Regions from separate parts of the Streptomyces sp. NPDC048278 genome, predicted to be linked through region 1. Evidence: riboswitches for the same ligand, from Rfam matches in the RefSeq annotation. Region 1 holds a riboswitch; each other region holds the start of a gene.
The links. Region 1 has a riboswitch for S-adenosylmethionine ahead of AB0D74_RS42655 (putative leader peptide). Riboswitches for the same ligand answer to the same signal wherever they lie in the genome.
Positions count from the first base shown of each region.

Region 2: linked by a shared signal. The riboswitch ahead of thrC (threonine synthase) and the one ahead of AB0D74_RS42655 (putative leader peptide) in region 1 are both predicted to bind S-adenosylmethionine.
Region 3: linked by a shared signal. The riboswitch ahead of AB0D74_RS08225 (aminotransferase class V-fold PLP-dependent enzyme) and the one ahead of AB0D74_RS42655 (putative leader peptide) in region 1 are both predicted to bind S-adenosylmethionine.
Region 4: linked by a shared signal. The riboswitch ahead of AB0D74_RS42100 (amino acid ABC transporter permease) and the one ahead of AB0D74_RS42655 (putative leader peptide) in region 1 are both predicted to bind S-adenosylmethionine.

Region 1 is NZ_JBEZLP010000040.1:64,957-69,809, reverse strand. It holds gene AB0D74_RS42670 (NADP-dependent oxidoreductase) at 1-424, shown strand, start outside; gene AB0D74_RS42665 (MerR family transcriptional regulator) at 473-844, shown strand; gene AB0D74_RS42660 (DUF427 domain-containing protein) at 914-1,729, opposite strand; SAM riboswitch class IV at 2,207-2,320, shown strand; gene AB0D74_RS42655 (putative leader peptide) at 2,355-2,471, shown strand; gene AB0D74_RS42650 (ABC transporter substrate-binding protein) at 2,692-4,317, shown strand; gene AB0D74_RS42645 (ABC transporter permease) at 4,321-4,853, shown strand, end outside.
Region 2 is NZ_JBEZLP010000015.1:152,229-157,081, reverse strand. It holds gene AB0D74_RS26055 (trehalose-6-phosphate synthase) at 1-1,356, opposite strand, end outside; gene AB0D74_RS26050 (glucosyl-3-phosphoglycerate synthase) at 1,451-2,395, opposite strand; SAM riboswitch class I at 2,553-2,714, shown strand; gene thrC (threonine synthase) at 2,733-4,016, shown strand; gene AB0D74_RS26040 (ubiquitin-like small modifier protein 1) at 4,060-4,335, shown strand; gene AB0D74_RS26035 (cold-shock protein) at 4,804-4,853, shown strand, end outside.
Region 3 is NZ_JBEZLP010000003.1:449,954-454,806, forward strand. It holds gene AB0D74_RS08225 (aminotransferase class V-fold PLP-dependent enzyme) at 45-1,409, opposite strand; SAM riboswitch class IV at 1,575-1,691, opposite strand; gene trpD (anthranilate phosphoribosyltransferase) at 1,893-2,957, opposite strand; gene AB0D74_RS08235 (cytochrome bc complex cytochrome b subunit) at 3,091-4,728, opposite strand; gene AB0D74_RS08240 (Rieske 2Fe-2S domain-containing protein) at 4,725-4,853, opposite strand, start outside.
Region 4 is NZ_JBEZLP010000039.1:37,667-42,519, forward strand. It holds gene AB0D74_RS42090 (ABC transporter substrate-binding protein) at 1-459, opposite strand, end outside; gene AB0D74_RS42095 (amino acid ABC transporter ATP-binding protein) at 527-1,315, opposite strand; gene AB0D74_RS42100 (amino acid ABC transporter permease) at 1,312-2,295, opposite strand; SAM riboswitch class IV at 2,685-2,808, opposite strand; gene AB0D74_RS42105 (glutathione S-transferase C-terminal domain-containing protein) at 2,886-3,758, opposite strand; gene AB0D74_RS42110 (hypothetical protein) at 3,923-4,054, opposite strand; gene AB0D74_RS42115 (hypothetical protein) at 4,215-4,472, shown strand; gene AB0D74_RS42120 (hypothetical protein) at 4,591-4,853, shown strand, end outside.

The DNA.
Region 1 (4,853 bases):
GGCCCGGCCCCTCGGCGGGCAACTGGCCGCGGCGGCGCCGGACGGCATCGACGTGCTCCTGGACAACGTCGGCGGCGAGCAGCTCGCCGCGGCCGTGCACGCCGCGCGCCGGGGCGCCCGCTTCGCCCTGGTCGGCGCGCTGTCGGGACAGCTGTCGCCGAGCCGTGGCGGCGGCAGTTCACCCGCGGAGATCGACACCTTCCGCATCGTCGGCCAGGGCATCTCGCTGCACGGATACAGCGGACAGGACCATCCCGACGTGGCAGCGGAGTGGACCGAACGGTTCGGCGGCTGGCTGCGCTCCGGCCAGATCGCCTTCCCGTACACCCGGATCCGGGGCATCGACCGGGCCCCTCGGGCGTTGCAGGAACTGTTCGAGGGGCGGCACTTCGGAACCGTCGTCGTGGAGTTGCCGCCACGGTGACACGCCGGCGTGCGTCGCGGCGGCGGAGGCTGAGGCTCGGGGGCTGACATGCGGATCGGGGATGCGGCGGCAGCGGCGGGGACGACCCCGCGGGCACTGCGGTTCTACGAGGAACGGGGGCTGCTGCCACCCCCGCGGCGCACGCCCGCCGGGCAGCGTGAGTACGGTCCTGACGAGGTGGCCAGGGTCCGGGTCGTCCGTGAGCTGCTGGCGCTCGGTCTCACCGTCGAGGACCTGTGCGGCATCGCCGACCGGCTCGCCCAGCTCGACGAGGTCCCGCCAGGTCGATGCGGGCAACCCGACGGCGACCGGCCCGGCTCCGGGGTGATCGCCCGCAGGCTCGCGGCCCTCGGCGCCGAGATCGACCGGCTGACCCGACTGCGCGAGGCACTGGCCCTGCGCACCTTCGGCCGGCCGTGACAACGCGTCGTCGGACGCGGGTCCGGCACCGGACGTCCACGCCCGCGGTCGATATCGCGGCGTCGGCCGTCAGGCGCGCTGCTGTTCCGTGAGTGCCTTGGTGAAGTGGGTGACGGGGCGCGCCACCCGTTCGCCGTCGAGGGTGATGTCGACGGCCTCGTTGTAGAAGGCGAAGAGCCCCCGGACGGCGCCGACCGCGGGCAGCGGGTCCGGGTAGCTCCAGACGACGTCGGGCGGAACGTCGGCCTCGCCGCGCCACGACCAGTACTCGGCGGTGCCCTTGTACGGGCAGCCGGTGTGGTGGTCGGTGGCTTCGAGCAGGTCGAGGCGGACGTCCTCGCGCGGGACGTAGTAGCGGGTGGGCAGGCCGGTCTCGAAGAGCAGGACCGGGCGGCGGGTGTCCGCGACGACCGTGCCGTCGATCTCGACCACGAGGTGCCGGCTGCTGGGGACGGCGTCCACCCGCTTGTGCGGGTCACGGGGGTGGACGAAGATCTCTTCCTCCTCCTCGTACCAGTGGTCCAGGCCCCGTCCGACACGCCGGAACCACTCGAAGGCGATGTGGTCGGCCAGGTCGGCGGCCGGGAAGGTCCAGGCCGCGTTCGCCAGCAGCTCGCCGTCGACCTCGACGTCGTAGAAGATCCGCGAGCCGGTGTGGGTGCCGGTCGGCGGGTTCTTCGCGGGACGCAGGAGGTCCTCGCGCACCTCCGCGCGCGGGAACGCGTACAGCGGTACGGGGACACCGGGTTCCCAGACGAGGACGGGGTGGCGGCTGTCGACGACCGTGACGTCACCCTTGCGGCCCCGCACCCAGCGTTCGCTCGGTTCCCACAGGAGCCCCTCCGGAGTGGTCCGCACGGCCTGTGCGGTGGGGAACGTGCTCATGGGCGGCTCTCCTTCGGCTGGTTCACGCGCAAGTGGTCCTCGGCGTTCCCACGGGCACGCTCCCACACGAGACGGGTTCGAACGCACGTACCGGCGCTCAGGAATGGGACGTTCCCCCTGGTGGTCGATGCGCGGGCCGGCCGGTGACCAGGGTTCGGCGGGTTGCCGGTCGAGGCCGGAGCGGGCACCGCAGCCGTGGCCGACGCCGGGCGTGTCGTGCGGGACGGCCACAGCGCCACGCCGAGCGCGGCCAGGGCCCTGCGGGCGGCGAACACCCCTGCCGGGGCGGTGCTGTCGACGACCATGCGGCCCTTCCCGAGCGGGCTCCGGGTACGGACGCGCGGGAGCGCAGGCAGGCGCGAAAGGGGCGGCAGCGTCCACCATCCGTTCCGGCCCGTGAGACGGCCCCGGCCTCCCGAGGAGGGCGTCGGGTTGCGGCATTGACGTACGCCGAAACCGATCCGTAGCATCACCCACGGCATTGAGTGTCAGCGTCAAGCCCTGGCTCGCTGACCGGCAACCCTCCCGCGCGGTGGGGTGCTCCAGGTGAAAGCCTGGCGGGGTCGCCGACGACTCCCGCAAGCGCGTGGCCCCGTGACCGGGGCCGGAGAAGGGGAGGACAGGTATGCGGCACCGCCACGACCCTGTCGCCTCCCCCGCCGACGCCACGGCGTACTCCAGGCTCTCGCGCCGGCGCCACATCGATCTGAAGCGCTCGACCAGCTGCCTCTGTCGGGCCTGACCCGCCCGGCCGCCGCCGGCTGACGTCCGTCACCGGCTCCGGCTCCTTCGCGTCGTCCTTCCCCCGCGTCACCGGTTCCCGGTGGCGTCCGCATGCCCGTTCCCTGTCTGCGCAGCGCTTCCCTGGCCGGAGTCGATCCGCCCGGGCCGCACACACCCGCACGCCCCTGCACATCCGTGCGCGGTCGTGCCTCGGTGACACGAGTAGGAGAACCACGTCCGTGACAGCACTTCCGGATTTCAGACCCTCCCGATGGGCGCCCCTCGCCGCGCTCCTGACCACCAGCGTCCTGCTCACCGCGTGCGGTTCGGGTTCGGGCGACGACAGCTCCGGCGGCGGAAGCGGCCAGGCGAAGTCCGGCGGCACCCTGACCTTCGCGGTCGGCTCCGACTCCGGCTGCGTGGATCCGCAGCAGGTCGGCAGCAACGACACCATCTACTCGGTGCGCCAGATCGTGGACTCGCTGACCGACCAGGACCCGAAGACCGGCAAGATCGTGCCGTGGCTCGCCAGGAGCTGGGAGATCAGCGCCGACGCGACGACGTTCACGTTCCGGCTGCGGTCGGGGGTGACCTTCAGCGACGGGTCGAAGCTGACCGCGCAGGTGGTCAAGGACAACTTCGACGCGGTGCCGAAGCTCGGCGCCCTGGGCACCCTCGCCGAGGGTTACCTGAGCGGCGTCAAGAGCACCACCGTGGTCGACCCGCTCACCGTCAAGGTGGCCTTCAAGCAGCCCAACGCCCAGTTCCTCCAGGCCACTTCGACCCACTCGCTGGGCATCGAGTCCTCGGCCAGCGTGCAGCGGAGCCCGCAGCAGAAGTGCAGCGACGGGGTGGTCGGGTCCGGGCCGTTCGTGCTGAAGCAGTACGTGCAGAACCAGTCGATCACCCTGGACAGGCGCACCGGGTACGACTGGGGCTCCGCGCTGTGGACGAAGAAGGGCGAGGCCTACCTGGACAAGGTGGTGTACAAGGTCGTCCCGGAGGCCGGAGTGCGGGCCGGCAGTCTCCAGTCCGGCCAGGTGGACGTGATCAGCAGCGTCGGCAAGGCCAACGAGGCGGCGCTCAAGGGCGGCCAGGTCGCCCTCCGGAGCCGGGCCAACCCCGGTGTGGTGTTCGGCCTCGGGCTCAACAACGCGCGGCCCCTGCTCAAGGACGTGAAGGTCCGCCAGGCGATCCTGGCCGCCGTCGACCGCAAGCAGATCGCCGACACCGTCTTCCCCACCGGCACCCGGCCGGCCACCAGCGTGCTGGCGCACACCACGCCCGACTACACCGACCTCTCCACCGATCTCGCCTTCGACGCGGCCAGGGCCAAGTCCCTGCTGGATCAGGCAGGCTGGAAGGCCGGAAGCGACGGCATCCGCGCCAAGGGCGGCAAGAAGCTCAGCCTCACCATCACCTGGTTCCCCAACGCGGCCACCAACCAGCCCGCGCTGGAGCTGGTCCAGCAGCAGCTCAAGGCCGTGGGGATCGACGTGGTGCTCAAGCAGCTCCCGGTCACGCAGTTCGCCACCACGCTCCAGGGCGGCGGCTTCGACGTGGTGTGGGGCAACGTGACCCGCGCCGACCCCGACATCCTGCGCGGCTCGTTCTCCTCGCAGTTGGGCAACTTCTACCACCTGCCGGCCAGTTCGCTGGACACGGCGCTGAACGCGCAGGCCGCCACCACGGACACCGCGAAGCGCAGGCAACTGGTCGCCCAGGCGCAGCAGTTGATCGTGCAGAACGCGTACAACGTGCCGGTGGTGGAGCTCCAGACCCAGCTGGGCGTCGCGAAGAAGGTGCACGACCTGGAATTCGACTCCGGCAGCCGCGTCCAGCTGCACGACACCTGGATCGGCTAGCGCATGCGCCGGTATGTGATCAAACGGCTGGCCCAGGCGGTCGGCGTGCTGTGGGCGGCGTACACGGTGTCGTTCCTGGTGCTGGACTTCCTGCCCGGTGACCCGGTGTCCGCGATGGCCGGGGCCGGGATGGACTCGGGTCAGCCGGATCCGGCCCAACTCGCCAGGCTGCGGCACGAGTACGGCTTCGACAAGCCGGTGCTGGTGCAGTACGCGGAGTATCTGGGCCGGGCGGTGCGCGGGGACTTCGGCGACGCGGTCTCCACCGGCCGCCCGGTGACCTCCACGCTCGCCGACGCGCTGCCGCAGACGCTCCAGCTGACCGGTGCCGCGCTGCTGCTGGCGGTGGTCCTCGGCGGCGGGCTCGCGGTGGCGGCGACGTACACCTCGCGCCGGTGGCTGCGCCAACTGCTGCTGTCGCTGCCCCCGTTGGGGGTGTCGGTCCCGACGTTCTGGGTGGGGCTGCTGCTCGTCGAGGCGTTCTCGTTCAAGCTGCACTGGTTTCCGGCGTTCGGCAACGACGGGCTGAAGGGGCT
Region 2 (4,853 bases), on a different contig from region 1:
CTCCGCCCGCTCCTCCACCGGCATGGCCAGCGCCAGCGCCAGCGCCTCCGCCGTCCCCCCGATGTCGTACGGGTTCACCACGACCGCGTCCTCGCCCAGCTCCTCGTACGCCCCCGCCTCCCGCGACAGCACCAGCACGCACCCCTCGTCCGACACCACGGGAATCTCCTTGGCGACCAGGTTCATCCCGTCCCGGATGGGGTTGACGAGTGCCACGTCGGCCAGCCGGTACGCCGCGAGGGAGCGGGCGAAGTCGTCCTTGACGTGCAGTACCACCGGCGTCCAACCCGCCGTCCCGTACGCCGAGTTGATGTCGTCCGCGACCCGCTGCACCTCGGCGGTGTAGTCGCGGTACACCGCGAGGTCCTGCCGCGACGGGTACGCGAACGCGACGTGCACCACCCGCTCCCGCCACTCGGGACGGTCGTCGAGCAGCTGCCGGTAGGCCAGCAGTCCCCGCACGATGTTCTTCGACAGCTCCGTGCGGTCGACGCGGACGATCGTCTTCCGCCCCTCGCCGCCGATCTCCTCCCGCAGCGCGGCCATCCGCTCGCCGACGTCCGGTTCGTGCGACCGCTTCCGCAGGAAGTCCGCGTCGGCGCCCAGCCCGTGCACCCCGATCCTGGTCCCGCCGGACGCCGGGTCGGCGGCCGGGATCCCCGGGCCCAGCACCGCGTGGCAGCAGTCGACGAACGCGTCCGCCCACCGCCGCGTCAGGAACGCGGCGTGGTCGGCGCCCAGGATCCCGCTGAGCAGCTCGGCGGCGATGTCGTCGGGGAGCAGCCGGAAGTAGTCCGGCGGCGCCCAGGGCGTGTGGGAGAAGTGGCCGATCCGCAGGTCGGGGCGGAGCCGGCGGAGCATCCGCGGGGCCAGTGCCAGGTGGTAGTCCTGGATGACCACCACCGCACCCTCGGCCGCCTCCTGCGCCAGCGCCTCGGCGAACGCGCGGTTGTAGGCCTGGTACGACGCCCACCGGCGGCGGAACTCCGCGTCGAAGACCGGTTCCAGCGGGGTCTGGTAGAGCATGTGGTGGACGAACCAGAGCGCCGAGTTCGCGATGCCGTTGTACGCGTCGGCGAAGACGTCCGCGTCGATGTCGAGCATCCGGACCTGCTGCCCGCCGGTGTCCCCGGCCGGCAGCCGGCCGCCCTCGGCCCGCCGTACCGCCTCGCGGTCGCCGTCGCCCAGCGCCGCGCACACCCATACGGCGTCGGCGTCGGGCCCGATGGCCGAGAGCCCTGAGACCAGCCCGCCGCCGCCCCGTTTGGCGTGCAGCGAACCGTCTTCGCGCAGGTCGTACGAGACCGGGCCGCGGTTCGAGGCGACCAGCACCTCGGCACCGCCGGTGGAAGCCATGGGGGAAGCCATACGCGTCAACCTAGCCCGGCCCGGAAACGCTCAAACGTACGGCCGCGCCCGACGCGCCGCCGTATACGGCCGTACGGCGAACTCACGCCACTTTGCGTTCCGCGTACTCCGCGATCTCCGCCATCGGCGGCCGTTCCTCCGTGTCCACGGAGTACGTGCGCGGTTCGAAGCCGTCCTCGCCCCGTTCGAACTGGGTGAGGGAGGGGCGGATCAGGTGGCCGCGCGCCAGCCGCAGCTGGGCCGTGCGGTAGATCGCGGCGGACATCCGGCCGAGGGCCTGGCCGTCCTGGTGGCGGTGCTTGCGGACGCCGACGTCGACCTGGGCCAGCGCGTCGAGCCCGACCAGGTGCAGGGCGTCGACCAGCATGCCCAGCTCCACGCCGTAGCCGACCGGGAAGGGGAGCTGTTCGAGGAGCGAGCGGCGGGCCGCGTACTCGCCGCCGAGCGGCTGGACGAAACCGGCCAGCTGCGGCCAGTGCATGTTCAGCAGCGGGCGGGCCATCAGCTCGGTGACCCGGCCGCCCTGTCCGGCGGCGCCGCCGAGCGGGCGGTCGTACATCGCCTTGACCAGGTCCACGTCCGGGTCGGTGAGGAGCGGGCCGACGATGCCGGTGACGAAGTCGGAGGAGAAGTCGCGCAGGTCGGCGTCGATGAAGCAGACGACGTCACCCGACGTGACGAGGAGCGAGCGCCAGAGGACCTCGCCCTTGCCGGGGACGGCGGGGATGCGGGGCAGGATCGCGTCGCGGTGCACGACGCGGGCGCCGGCCGCCGCGGCGACGGCCGCCGTGCGGTCGGTGGAGCCGGAGTCGACGACGACGATCTCGTCGACGAGCGGCACCTGCTGCATGAGGTCGTGGCGGATGACCGCGACGATGTCGCCGACGGTCTCCTCCTCGTTGAGCGCGGGCAGCACCACGCTGACCGTCTGCCCGGAGGACCGTTTGGCGGCCATGACCCGGTGCAGCGGGCGATCGGTTACGGACCAGGAGCGGGTGGCCAGCCAGCGCTCGACTTCTTCCAGCACGGTCAGCGGCTCCTCACTGTCACGGCCACACGACGACGTGTGATCCATCTCGCGGTTCGGACGACTCTCTCAACTGTCCTGGCCTTCGGTTACAGTCTTGAACAACGCCGATGACCATCGCATGTCCTGGGGTCACCCGGCGTTGACAACCACATACCGCTCATCCAGAGGGGCAGAGGGAAACGGCCCGTTGAAGCCCCGGCAACCCTCCAGTCGGTTCTCGTAGATCGCCGATCAGTGTCGATCGTTCGCGAGGCTCCCGGCTAGGGAAGGTGCCAAATCCGTCTCACGGCGAGATGCGTCGTGAGGAAGATGAGGAGAAAGGGCCTCGCCTCACATGGCTGTGCAGACTGTTGCAAGCACCACGGATTCCACCGTAGACCTCGGCCCCGCCGCTGCCCTGAGCTGCCGCGAGTGCGGTCACCGGGTGCCGCTCGGCCCGGTCTTCGCCTGCGAGGAGTGTTTCGGCCCGCTGGAGATCGCGTACGACTTCTCGGCCTACGACACCGAGGAACTCCGCAAGACGATCGAAGCGGGTCCCGCGAACATCTGGCGCTACGCGCCGCTGCTGCCCGTCCCCGCGGACGTGGCGACCAAGCCGAACATCAACCCCGGCTGGACCAAGCTGGTCCAGGCCGACAACCTGGCCCGCGAGCTCGGGGTGACCGGCGGGCTGTACGTGAAGGACGACTCGGGCAACCCGACGCACTCCTTCAAGGACCGCGTCGTCGCCCAGGCCGTCGAGGCCGCCCGCGCCTTCGGCTACACCACCCTCTCCTGCTCCTCCACCGGCAACCTGGCCGGCGCGGTCGGTGCCGCCGCCGCCCGGGCCGGCTTCCGTTCCTGCGTCTTCATCCCGCACGACCTGGAGCAGGGCAAGGTCGTCATGGCCGCGATCTACGGCGGCGAGCTCGTCGGCATCGAGGGCAACTACGACGACGTGAACCGTTTCTGCTCCGAGCTGATCGGCGACCCGGCCGGCGAGGGCTGGGGCTTCGTCAACGTCAACCTGCGGCCGTACTACGCGGAGGGCTCCAAGACCCTGGCGTACGAGATCTGCGAGCAGCTCGGCTGGCAGATCCCGGACCAGCTGGTCATCCCGATCGCCTCCGGCTCGCAGCTCACGAAGATCGACAAGGGGCTGCAGGAGCTGATCAAGCTCGGTCTCGTCGAGGACAAGCCGTACAAGATCTTCGGTGCCCAGGCCGAGGGGTGCTCGCCGGTGTCGGTGGCCTACAAGGAGGGCCACGACGTGGTCCGCCCGCAGAAGCCGAACACCATCGCCAAGTCGCTGGCCATCGGCAACCCGGCGGACGGGCCGTACGTCCTCGACATCGCGCGGCGCACCGGCGGTGCGGTGGAGGACGTCACCGACGAGCAGGTCGTCGACGCCATCAAGCTGCTCGCGCGGACCGAGGGAATCTTCGCGGAAACAGCCGGCGGAGTGACGGTTGGAGTCACCAAAAAGCTCATTGAGAATGGGCTGATTGATCCGGCAAAGTCGGTCGTTGTACTCAACACCGGTGATGGACTGAAGACGCTGGACGCGGTGGCGGGGACTGGACTCACCGCGACCATTCGCCCGAATCTGGAGTCTTTCCGCGAAGCCGGGCTCGCCTGAGTCCCCCGAGAAATAGGGCGTTGCCCAGACCGGAGGTAAAAACGTGAGCGTCACCGTTCGCATCCCCACCATCCTGCGCACCTACACCGGTGGTCAGGCCGAAGTCGCCGCCGAAGGGGCCACCCTCGGCGAGGTCATCTCGGACCTGGAGAAGAAGCACACCGGGATCTCCGCGCGCGTTCTCGACGACCAGGGAAAGCTGCGCCGGTTCGTCAACGTGTACGTCAACGACGACGACGTCCGCTTCGAGCAGGGCCTGGAGACCGCCACCCCGGACGGCGCCGGCGTCTCCATCATCCCGGCCGTCGCCGGCGGTTGACCTGCCGACCTGCTTGACAGGCTGATCGAATGACCGAACATTACCTTCGGTAACGCCGATCACCGACTGTTCATCTGATTGCCCCCTCCGTGAGAGAAGCGGAGGGGGCAATTCTGTGTGGTTGAGCGCGGTAGAGTTGGGGAACACGGTCCCGATCTCCAGGTCGGGAGCCCCGTATTCGATACCGCGAGCCCGGCAAGAAGTAGCCAAAGTGCGCGGGTTATATGCGGCTTTTGTGGCCTTTACGGGGCCCGACTTGCCCTGAATTCGGCCGAATTCTTGCTACATTCCGGACCCCTTCCGTCCAGAATTCTCGTCCGATTGACCTGTTGCAGACGGCAGTTGGACAGATACATTCAGCCGCGGTCGACGCGTTCCGGCGCACGCCCCCAACCAATGGGGGGTGAGGTCTGACCCGGATCCGCGAAGTGTGGATCTGTGCAAGGGCCAGTAATAGGGGAGTTAGGCATGGCTCAGGGCACCGTCAAGTGGTTCAACGCGGAGAAGGGGTACGGCTT
Region 3 (4,853 bases), on a different contig from region 1:
GGGGCTGAGCGCGCAGTTCCCCGCGCCCCCAAAAAACAGGTGGGTCAGCTCACCGCCGGGACGCAGCGGCCGTCCTCCGTGCGGTAGGACCACTTGGCGCCGTCGGTCACCAGTTCCCGTACCGCCGTCACGAAGCGCTCCACGTGCTCGTCCGGCGTCCCCGCTCCGAAGCTCACGCGGATCGCGTTGAGGGACTTCTCGCCCGGTGCCGCCTCCGGCGCCCCGCACTCGCCCTGGGTCTGCGGGTCGGAGCCCAGCAGGGTCCTGACCAGCGGGTGGGCGCAGAAGAGGCCGTCGCGGACGCCGATGCCGTACTCGGCGGAGAGGGCGGCGGCGAAGTGGGAGCTGTTCCAGCCCTCCACCACGAAGCTGATCACGCCGACGCGGGGGGCGTCGTCGCCGAAGAGGGAGAGGACCCGGACCTCCGGCACCTCGGCAAGCCCCGCCCGCACCGCATCGATGAGCTGCCGCTCGCGGGCGACCAGCGTGTCGAAACCGGCCTCGGTGAGCGCCTTGCAGGCGGAGGCGATGGAGTAGGCGCCGATCACGTTGGGCGAGCCCGCCTCGTGCCGGGCCGCGCTCTCGTGCCACTCCACGGCCACTCCCCCGTCCTCGCGCCGGGTGACCTTGCGGCTGGCGCCGCCGCCCGCGAGGTACGGCTCGGCGGCCTGCAGCCAGTCGGCGCGGCCGGCGAGGACGCCGGAGCCGAAGGGGGCGTACAGCTTGTGTCCGGAGAAGGCGACCCAGTCGACGTCCAGGTCCTGGACGGAGACGGGGTGGTGCGGGGCCAGCTGGGCGGCGTCCAGGACGATCCGGGCGCCGTGCGCGTGGGCGGCTGCCGCGAGTTCCCGTACCGGCCACAGCTCGCCGGTGACGTTGGACGCGCCGGTGACGCAGACCAGGGCCGGGCCGTAGGGGTCACGGTCGGCGAGGGCGCGCTCCAGGGTCTCGACGGCCTGCCGCGGGGTGCGGGGTGCGTTGAGGTAGGTGACGCGGGCGTCCTGCCACGGCAGCAGGGAGGCGTGGTGCTCGGTCTCGAAGACGAAGACCTGGCAGTCGGCGGGGAGGGCGCGGGCCAGGAGGTTCAGGGAGTCCGTGGTGGAGCGGGTGAAGACGAGCTGGTCGTCGGGGCGGCAGTCGAGGAACTCGGCGACGGTCCGGCGGGCGTTCTCGAAGAGGTCCGTGGAGAGCTGGGAGAGGTAGCCGGCGCCGCGGTGGACGCTGCCGTAGTAGGGCGCGTACGCGGCCACGTCGTCCCAGACCCGCTGGAGGGCGGGGGCGCTGGCCGCGTAGTCGAGGGCGGCGTAGGCGACCTCGCCGCCGGTGACGAGCGGGACGGTGACATCCCGGCCCAGAACGGGCAGGGGTGCACAAACGGACTGGGCGGCGGCAGCGGTGGAGACGGACATGGCGGAACTCCTGTGAGAGGCAAGGGGTATCACCGCGCGAACCGGTACGGCTCAAGCACGGGGAAGGGTGAAAGGGGTGTGCGGAGGCGGGGCTCGGCGCCCTATCGCATTCGCTTGCTCACAGAAGGCTCCCTCGACGACCAGGACCCCTGGTGTTTCGTGAGGGGTCCGCGCTTGCCGTAGACCTCGCTGCCTACGACCTGGTCTTCACCCGGGGCACCCCGCCACGGACGGAGGGTTGCCGGACAGTCGGCCGGGGCCTCATGACTGTCACTCATGACCTGGAAAGAAACGTATGGGAAGTGATCGCCGCCGCGCAACTTCTGTCCGGATGACGGGACGGGGGCCTGGCCGGCCGGGCACCGCCGACAACACCGTGTCGGGTTGCGCGCCGTTGCGTCGGAACAAGAGGCACCGGCGGTCAGCCGCGACGGCGGGGCCCGGCGGGGCCTGACCGCGCCTCCGCCCCGTCGGCCGTGCCGCCTACTTGTTCGTCGCGGCTGCCCAGCGCTCGAGCACCCGCTTCGCGGCACCCGAGTCGATCGACTCGGCCGCCCTGCCCATGCCGGCCCGGAGCTGCTCGGCCAGTGCCCCGGTGCCCGGATCCAGGGCCACCAGCGCCGCCGCCGAGTTCAGCAGCACCGCGTCCCGTACCGGGCCCTGCTCGCCGTCCAGGAGCCTGCGGGCGACCTCCGCGTTGTACGACGGGTCGCCGCCCCGCAGCGCCTCCACGGGGACCAGGTCGAGGCCGGCGTCACGGGGGTCGAAGGTCTCCTCCGTGACCTTGCCGTCGCGGACGATCCAGACGCGGGACGTGGCCGTCGTCGTCAGCTCGTCGAGGCCGTCGTCGCCGCGGAAGACGAGGGAGGAGTGGCCGCGCTCGGCGAAGACGCCCGCGACGACGGGGGCCATGCGGGGGTCGGCGACGCCGACGGCCTGGGCGCGGACCCGTGCCGGGTTGGTCAGCGGGCCGAGGATGTTGAAGACCGTGCGGATGCCCAGCTGGCCGCGCGCGGCGCCCGCGTAGCGCAGCGCCGGGTGGAACTTGACGGCGAAGCAGAAGGTGATGCCGGCCTCCTCGGCGACCTCGGCGACCCGCTGCGGGGTCAGGTCGAGGTTGACGCCGAGCTTCTCCAGGACGTCGGAGGCCCCGGACGCGGAGGAGGCCGCGCGGTTGCCGTGCTTGACGACCTTCGCCCCGGTGCCGGCCACCACGAGCGCCGACATCGTGGAGATGTTCACCGTCTTCGCGCCGTCGCCGCCGGTGCCGACGATGTCGACCGTGCGGCCCGGTACCTCGATGACGTTGGCGTGCTCGTACATCGTGCGGACGAGCCCGTTGATCTCCTCGACGGTCTCGCCCTTGGCCCGCAGGGCGACGACGAAGCCCGCGATCTGGGCGTCGGTGGCCTGCCCGCGCATGATCTGGTCCATCGCCCAGGACGTCGCGTCGGCGCTCTGGTCCTGGCCGTACAGCAGCGCGTTCAGTACCTCGGGCCAGGAACGGCCCGCCGCGGTGTCGCCTCCAGCGGGGGTCACAGCGCTCATACGGCCGCTCCTGATCGTCGTACGCCACATATCCGGTTTCCAGACCTACCCTATCCAGCTCCGGGCACGGCGAAGGGCCCCCGTCCGATGTACGGACGGGGGCCCTTCGGCTGTGGCGTGGCGACGCGGTCGATCAGTGGTGGCCGTGGCCGCTCGTGATCTCCTTGTACTCCTCGACGGTCGGCTTCGGGATCTGGTTGTCCTCGCCGTAGTAGGCGCTGCTCAGCTTGGCGCGGAGCTTCTCGGCGCCCTTGACCTTGCGCTCGACACCGTTCTCGTCGACCGCCGGGCCGACCTGGGCCGGCTCGTACTGGTGGTGCGCCGTGAGGGTGTGCAGCTGCTCCTGCGAGAGCGGCTCGTGGACCTCGATGAACTCACCGTGCGGCAGCCGCTTGATGATGCCGGTCTCGCGGCCGTGCAGCACCTTGTCGCGGTCACGCCGCTGGAGGCCCATGCAGATCCGCTTGGTGGCGATGAACGCGATCACCGGTCCGGCGAAGAAGAAGATCCGGACGAACCAGGTCACGTCGTTGATCGACAGGTGGAAGTGGGTGGCGATGAGGTCGTTGCCACCACCGATCAGGCCGATCATGTACACCGTCACCCAGGCGACACCGAAGGCGGTGCGGGTCGGGGCGTTGCGCGGGCGGTCCAGGATGTGGTGCTCGCTCTTGTCGCCGGTGACCCAGGACTCGATGAACGGGTAGAGCGCGATCGCGCCCAGCACCAGACCGAACAGGACCAGCGGGATGAAGACGCCCAGGACCAGGGTGTGGCCCCAGAAGTTGATCTCCCAGCCGGGCATGTACCGGATCAGACCCTCGGCGAAGCCCATGTACCAGTCGGGCTGGGCGCCGGTGGACACCTGGTCCGGGCGGTAGGGGCCCATGGCCCAGATCGGGTTGATCTGGGTGGTCGCCGCGATGGCCGCGATGACACCGAAGACCAGGAAGAAGAAGCCTCCGGCCTTGGCCATGTAGACCGGCAGCAGCGGCATGCCGACGACGTTCTTCTCGGTCTTTCCGGGACCCGCGAACTGCGTGTGCTTGTGGTAGAAGACCAGGATCAGGTGGCCCACCATCAGGCCGAGCATGATGCCCGGCAGCAGCAGGATGTGGATCGAGTAGAACCGCGCCACGAAGTCGTGGCCGGGGAACTCGCCGCCGAAGAGGAAGTACGAGATGTACGTGCCGACGATCGGCATCGACAGGATGGCGCCCTCGGTGAAGCGGACACCGGTGCCGGAGAGCAGGTCGTCCGGGAGCGAGTAACCGGTGAAGCCGGTGAACATGCCCAGGACGAACAGCAGGAAGCCGAACAGCCAGTTGATCTCACGCGGCTTGCGGAACGCGCCCGTGAAGAACACGCGCATCATGTGCACGAACATGCCGGCGAGGAAGATCAGCGCGGCCCAGTGGTGGATCTGCCGGATGAGCAGGCCACCGCGCACGTCGAAGGAGATGTGCAGGGTCGAGTTGAACGCCTCGGACATCAGCTGTCCCTGGAGCGGGACGTAGCTGCCGTGGTACGCCACCTCGTTCATCGACGGGTGGAAGAACAGCGTCAGGTACACACCCGTCAGGATGATGATGATGAAGCTGTACATGCACACTTCGCCCAGCATGAACGACCAGTGGTCGGGGAAGATCTTGCGCATGTTGGACTTGGCCAGGGAGTAGATCCCGAGCCGTCCGTCGGCCCAGTCGGCGACTCGCTCGCCGGCCGGTGCCTTCCCGCGCTCGCGGGACTCGGTGTTCTCTGTAGTGCTCATCCGCGCTCCCAGAAGGCAGGACCGACGGGCTCGTCGAAGTCGCCGAGCGCCTGGAGGTAGCCCTCCTCGCTCACGCCGATGCGCAGCTGCGGCAGGGCGTGGCCGGCCGGGCCGAAGATCACTCG
Region 4 (4,853 bases), on a different contig from region 1:
GTTGGAGAAGGCCACGTCGACCTTGCCGCTGTCGATGCCGACGAACATGTTCTCCCAGGTGGCGTTCTGGATCTCGGGCTTGAGTCCGAAGACCGCGGCGACCAGGCGGCCGAGGTCGGGCTCGGAACCGGTCAGGGTCTTCTGGTCGCTGCCCACGAACGCCAGCGGCGGGAATCCGGCCGGCAGGGCACCGATGCCGATCTCCAGCCTGCCGCTCTTCCTGACGGCGGCGGGCAGTTCGGCGCTGATGGACTTGACCTCGGAGACCTTGATGGTGGTCTGGGTGGCGGCGCCGTTGGAGACCTGTCCCACGACGACCTCGCCGGTCTTCGCGGCGGAGGTGGTGGTGGCCGCGTCGCTGTCGCCACCGCAGGCGGCGAGCCCGGTGGCGAGGGTGGCGACGGCGGTGGCCGCGGTGATGCCTCTGATCAGGCTGCGTCGGGTGAAGTGGGTAGACATGGCCGTTCCTTGTCGGTGCTGGTGATGAGGGTGTGGTGGTGTGGGGGGAGGTCTGGGGCAGGGCGGGTCAGAGGACCTTGCTGAGGAAGTCCCTGGTCCGCTCGTGCCGGGGCTTGTCGAGGACCTCGGACGGCGGGCCCTGCTCGACGATCTTTCCGCCGTCGATGAAGACGACCCGGTCGGCTGTCTCGCGGGCGAAGCCGATCTCGTGGGTGACGATGACGAGCGTGGTGCCACTGGTCGCCAGGTCCTTGATGACGGCGAGGACCTCCCCGACGAGTTCGGGGTCCAGGGCGGAGGTCGGCTCGTCGAAGAGGATGACGCCGGGGCGCAGGGCGAGGGCGCGGGCGATGGCGACGCGCTGCTGCTGACCGCCGGAGAGCTGCCGGGGGTAGGCACCGATCCGCTCGCCGAGGCCGACCCGTTCGAGGAGTTCCTTGGCCAAGGCCTGGGCGTCGGGCTTGCTGAGCTTCCCGGTGGCGACAGGCGCGGCGGCCACGTTGTCCAGCACGGTCAGATGCGGGAAGAGGTTGAAGTTCTGGAAGACGAAGCCGATCCGGCTGCGCTGGCCGAGAATGGTCCGCTCGCTCAGCTCCTTGAGCCGGTCGCCCTGCCGCTTCACGCCGATCAGCTCGTCGTTGATGCTGACGTAGCCGATCTCGGGCTTCTCCAGGTGGTTGATGACCCGGAGCAGGGTGGACTTTCCGGAGCCGGACGGGCCGATGATCACGGTGACCTCGCCGGGCCGCACGGTCAGGTCGACGCCGTCGAGGACGCGGTGGGTGCCGTACCACTTGTGGACGTCGTGGATCTCCAGGGCGGCGGGGGCCGTTTCCAGGGTGTCGGTGGTGCTCATACGGCGGCCTCCCGGCGGATGCGGGCGCGCAGGTCGGCGACGCCGGCCCGCAGTTTCTGCAAGGGGGTCGGCGGCAGGGAGCGGGTGGCGCCCCGGGCGTAGTACCGCTCGACGTAGAACTGGATCACGGAGACGATGCTGGTGAGGATCAGGTACCAGACGGTGACCACCAGCAGCAGCGGCACGATGTCGCCCGGGTAGGTGGAGCCCATGCTCTGGGCGGTGCCGAACAGGTCGAGCAGCGAGACGTAGAAGACCAGTGAGGTGCTCTTGATCAGGCCGATCAGCTGGTTGACGTAGTTCGGGGTGATCGACCTGAGCGCCTGCGGGAACACGATCTTCCGGAACTGGTAGCCCTTGGGCAGGCCGAGCGCGGCGGCGGCCTCGTGCTGGCCCTGGTCCACGGAGAGGATGCCGCCGCGGACCACTTCGGCCGCGTAGGCGGCCTCGTTGAGGCTGAGGCCGATGACGGCGATCGCCATGTCGGTGGCGAGCTTCGACTCGTCGAAGGAGAAGAAGGCGGGCCCGAAGGGGACGCCGATGCTCAGCGTCCTGTACAGGGCGCTGAAGTTGTAGAGGAAGAGCAGGACCACGATGAGCGGTATGGAGCGCAACGCCCAGACGTAGGTCCAGCTGACCGCGCGCAGCACGGGGCTCTTGGAGAGCCGGGCCAGGGCGAGCAGGACACCGCCGAGCAGGCCCAGCACCGCGCTGTAGGCGGTGACTTCGAGGGTGATGACCAGTCCGTCGAGGATGGCCGGGCGCAGGAACCAGTAGCCCCAACGGTCCCACTGGTAGAAGGGGTTGGTCACCAGTCCGTGTACGAACTGGGCGACCAGAACCAGGACGACGGCGGTGGCGATCCACCGGCCCGGTTTGCGCAGCGGCTGAACTCGCTGCGCTGTCAAGGGCCTTGATGGTTCGTCGGCGGCGGTCGGCGCGTCGGGGGCGGCGATCGTGGCGCCTGGGGGTTCACTCATGGCGGGCTCCGGCGGAGTCGGACACCCACGTGTTCCCACGGCGGGGGCCGCGCACCGGGCCGTGTGCGGGCACGGAACGGTGCGCGGGGGCGCGCGGGGCACGGGGCGGGGCGGACGGCGGCACACCGGGCGGCCGGTGTTTCGACGGGGACGCTGGGGTGCGGAGCTGCGGGAAACCGGCGGAAAGGCCTGGTCAGACCCGACAGCGGGCACAGCCCGGTGCGGTACACGCGCTACACAGGGCGCTGTTGACACGGAGCAGGTCGACGGCGCGGTCGGCGACGAGCGGGCTCGGGTACGGGCGTACGCAGCCCTCGGCACGGCGCTGGGCCGTCCTGGAAGCTGCGTACATGTCCGTCACCTGTCACTGTCGTGCCGGCCCCGAGGGGCACTCGCGCTTACCGAATCGTCGCTTGCCGAAACGTCGTCGGTCCGGTCGTCACCTGGGGCACCCCACCGCGGTGCGAGGGTTGCCGGTCAGCTAGCCAGGGCTTGATGCTGACGCTCATGACCGTTCTGGTCCGTAAGTAACGCAGTTGCCCGAACGAATGTCAACGCCTGTCCGATGGGCGAAACGGTTCAGACCGCTCTCACCTGCGCCGACCGCGCGGAGCGTCCGCCGCGTGGCCTGCCCAGTCCAGGATCTGGACAGCCGCGCCGGCGGCCTCCAGGCCCTGGCAACGGCCGTGGTGGCGGCGGGCGATGCCGTCGAGGTCGAGGTGCGCGCCGAAGGCCGGACGGGCCGCCAGCCGCCGGGCGTAGGCCCACAGCACCGGATGGCCGGCGATGGCGTGCACGGCGGCGGCGTCCAGGTGGTTGCGGTGCACGGTGTCGAGTTGCACGAGGGTCACCCACAACTCGATGTCCGCGGCGGTGAGTTCTCCGCCGACCAGGAACTCCACCCCGGTCAGCCGGCGCTCCAGCTCGTCCAGGGCGGCGAGCAGCACCTCCAGCGCCTCCGGGTCGCCGCCCTCGCGCCCGGCACGCTGCGCGGCCTGTTCGACGTCCTCGGCGCACAGCCGCTCGACGGCCTCGATCTCGGCCTCGGCGCCGCACGGGTAGAGCCGGGCGACCCCGTCGCCGAAGTGCTGGTCCAGGTCGCGCAGGATGTCCCGGCTGTGCGTGCTGACGATCCGGCCGGACCAGCCGTCGCTGAACACCGGTGCGAGGGCCGGTCCCGAGTAGCGGTGCGCGCTGGCCTCGTACAGCGGGCGCAGCACCGCGTGGCTGCCGTCGGGACAGTCCGGGACGGCGGGCAGGTAGGTGACCGGACAACAGTCGTCCAGGGCGAGCAGGCTGTGGCCGACGGCGATGCGGAGGCCGTCGGGACAGGCCGTGGAGAGGTGCAGCCGGTAGCGGCGCGGCACGGCGTAGTGGCCGCTGCGCGCGTCGCGGCCGATGCGGCCCCGGAAGCCGGGGGCGGTGCGGACGGACGGCAGGGCGGCGAGTGGAGTGATGGACATGCGTCTCCCCGGGGGCGGGCGGGCGCGCGGACGTACGCGCGGCGGAAGCGTTCGTCGGTGGGTTCTCGGTGAGCTCTGGGTGAGCCGTTGCTCGGTGAGCTCTGGGTGAGCCGTGGTGGCTCCCGGCGGGTGGGGGCCCGCCGCGTGCGGCCGGGACCGGGCGCTCAGCCTCTGCGGCCGGTCGCGCCGCACATCCGCAGCAGGTCGATGTGCCGGCGGGAGGTAAGCAGGGGGGCCGTCCAGGGTGCGGGGCTCTCGCGGCGCTGTCTGCCGGTGAGCGTGCGCAGGCGACCCATCGTTCCCTACCTTTTCACTAGGATTCCCACCTGGAGTGTCGATCGGCCCCCGCCCGGCGTCAAGGGGGCGTCCACGCCTGGGACACCCGGCCCCGACTTGCCGTCGGCCCGCAGGGGCGGTGCGCTGGTGGCGGAGGCCGAGCGACAGGAGTCGGAGCCGATGACCGAGCCCCCGGGTCCCGGGCCGGTGCCGGGTGCCGTGCCCGAGACCTTCGCGTTCCGCTGCGGGCGGTGCGGCCACGGCTGGGAGGCCGCCTTCCAGGCGGTGTTCTTCACCGACCCGGTCGCCGATCCGGAGCTGCAGACCACCCTGGAGTACGTCGACGAGGCCGGCCGTGCCGTGCCGTCGCCGCTCTCGGACGCGGTGTGCCCGCGCTGCGGCAGCCGGCGGGTGCGGGTCTCGGCGGCCGGGGCATGACGCCGCTCACCCGAATGGCACGTGCGGGTGGTCGGCGCCCGTGGCCGGTGGTGGCGTGGAGGGACGTACCGGTGTCGTCCGTCCGGCGACGTACCGCGTTCCCGAGGAGGCAGTCGCGATGACCCGTCGTCCGTCCCGACCCGCGCGTGTGCTCGCCACGGCCCTGGCGGCGGGGACCCTGCTCGCCACGGCGGTGGCCTGTTCGGACGGCAGCGGCTCCCCCGAGGCCGCGGCCGTCTCCCCCGCCGCCGAACGCTCTCCGTCCCCGTCGCGCACCCCCGCCCTCACCGGCCCCGGGGCGCAGGCCGCGCTGATCACGTCGGCCGACATCGAGGACGACTGGCAGCCGGCCAACGACGCGGCCACCTGGCGCAACCAGAT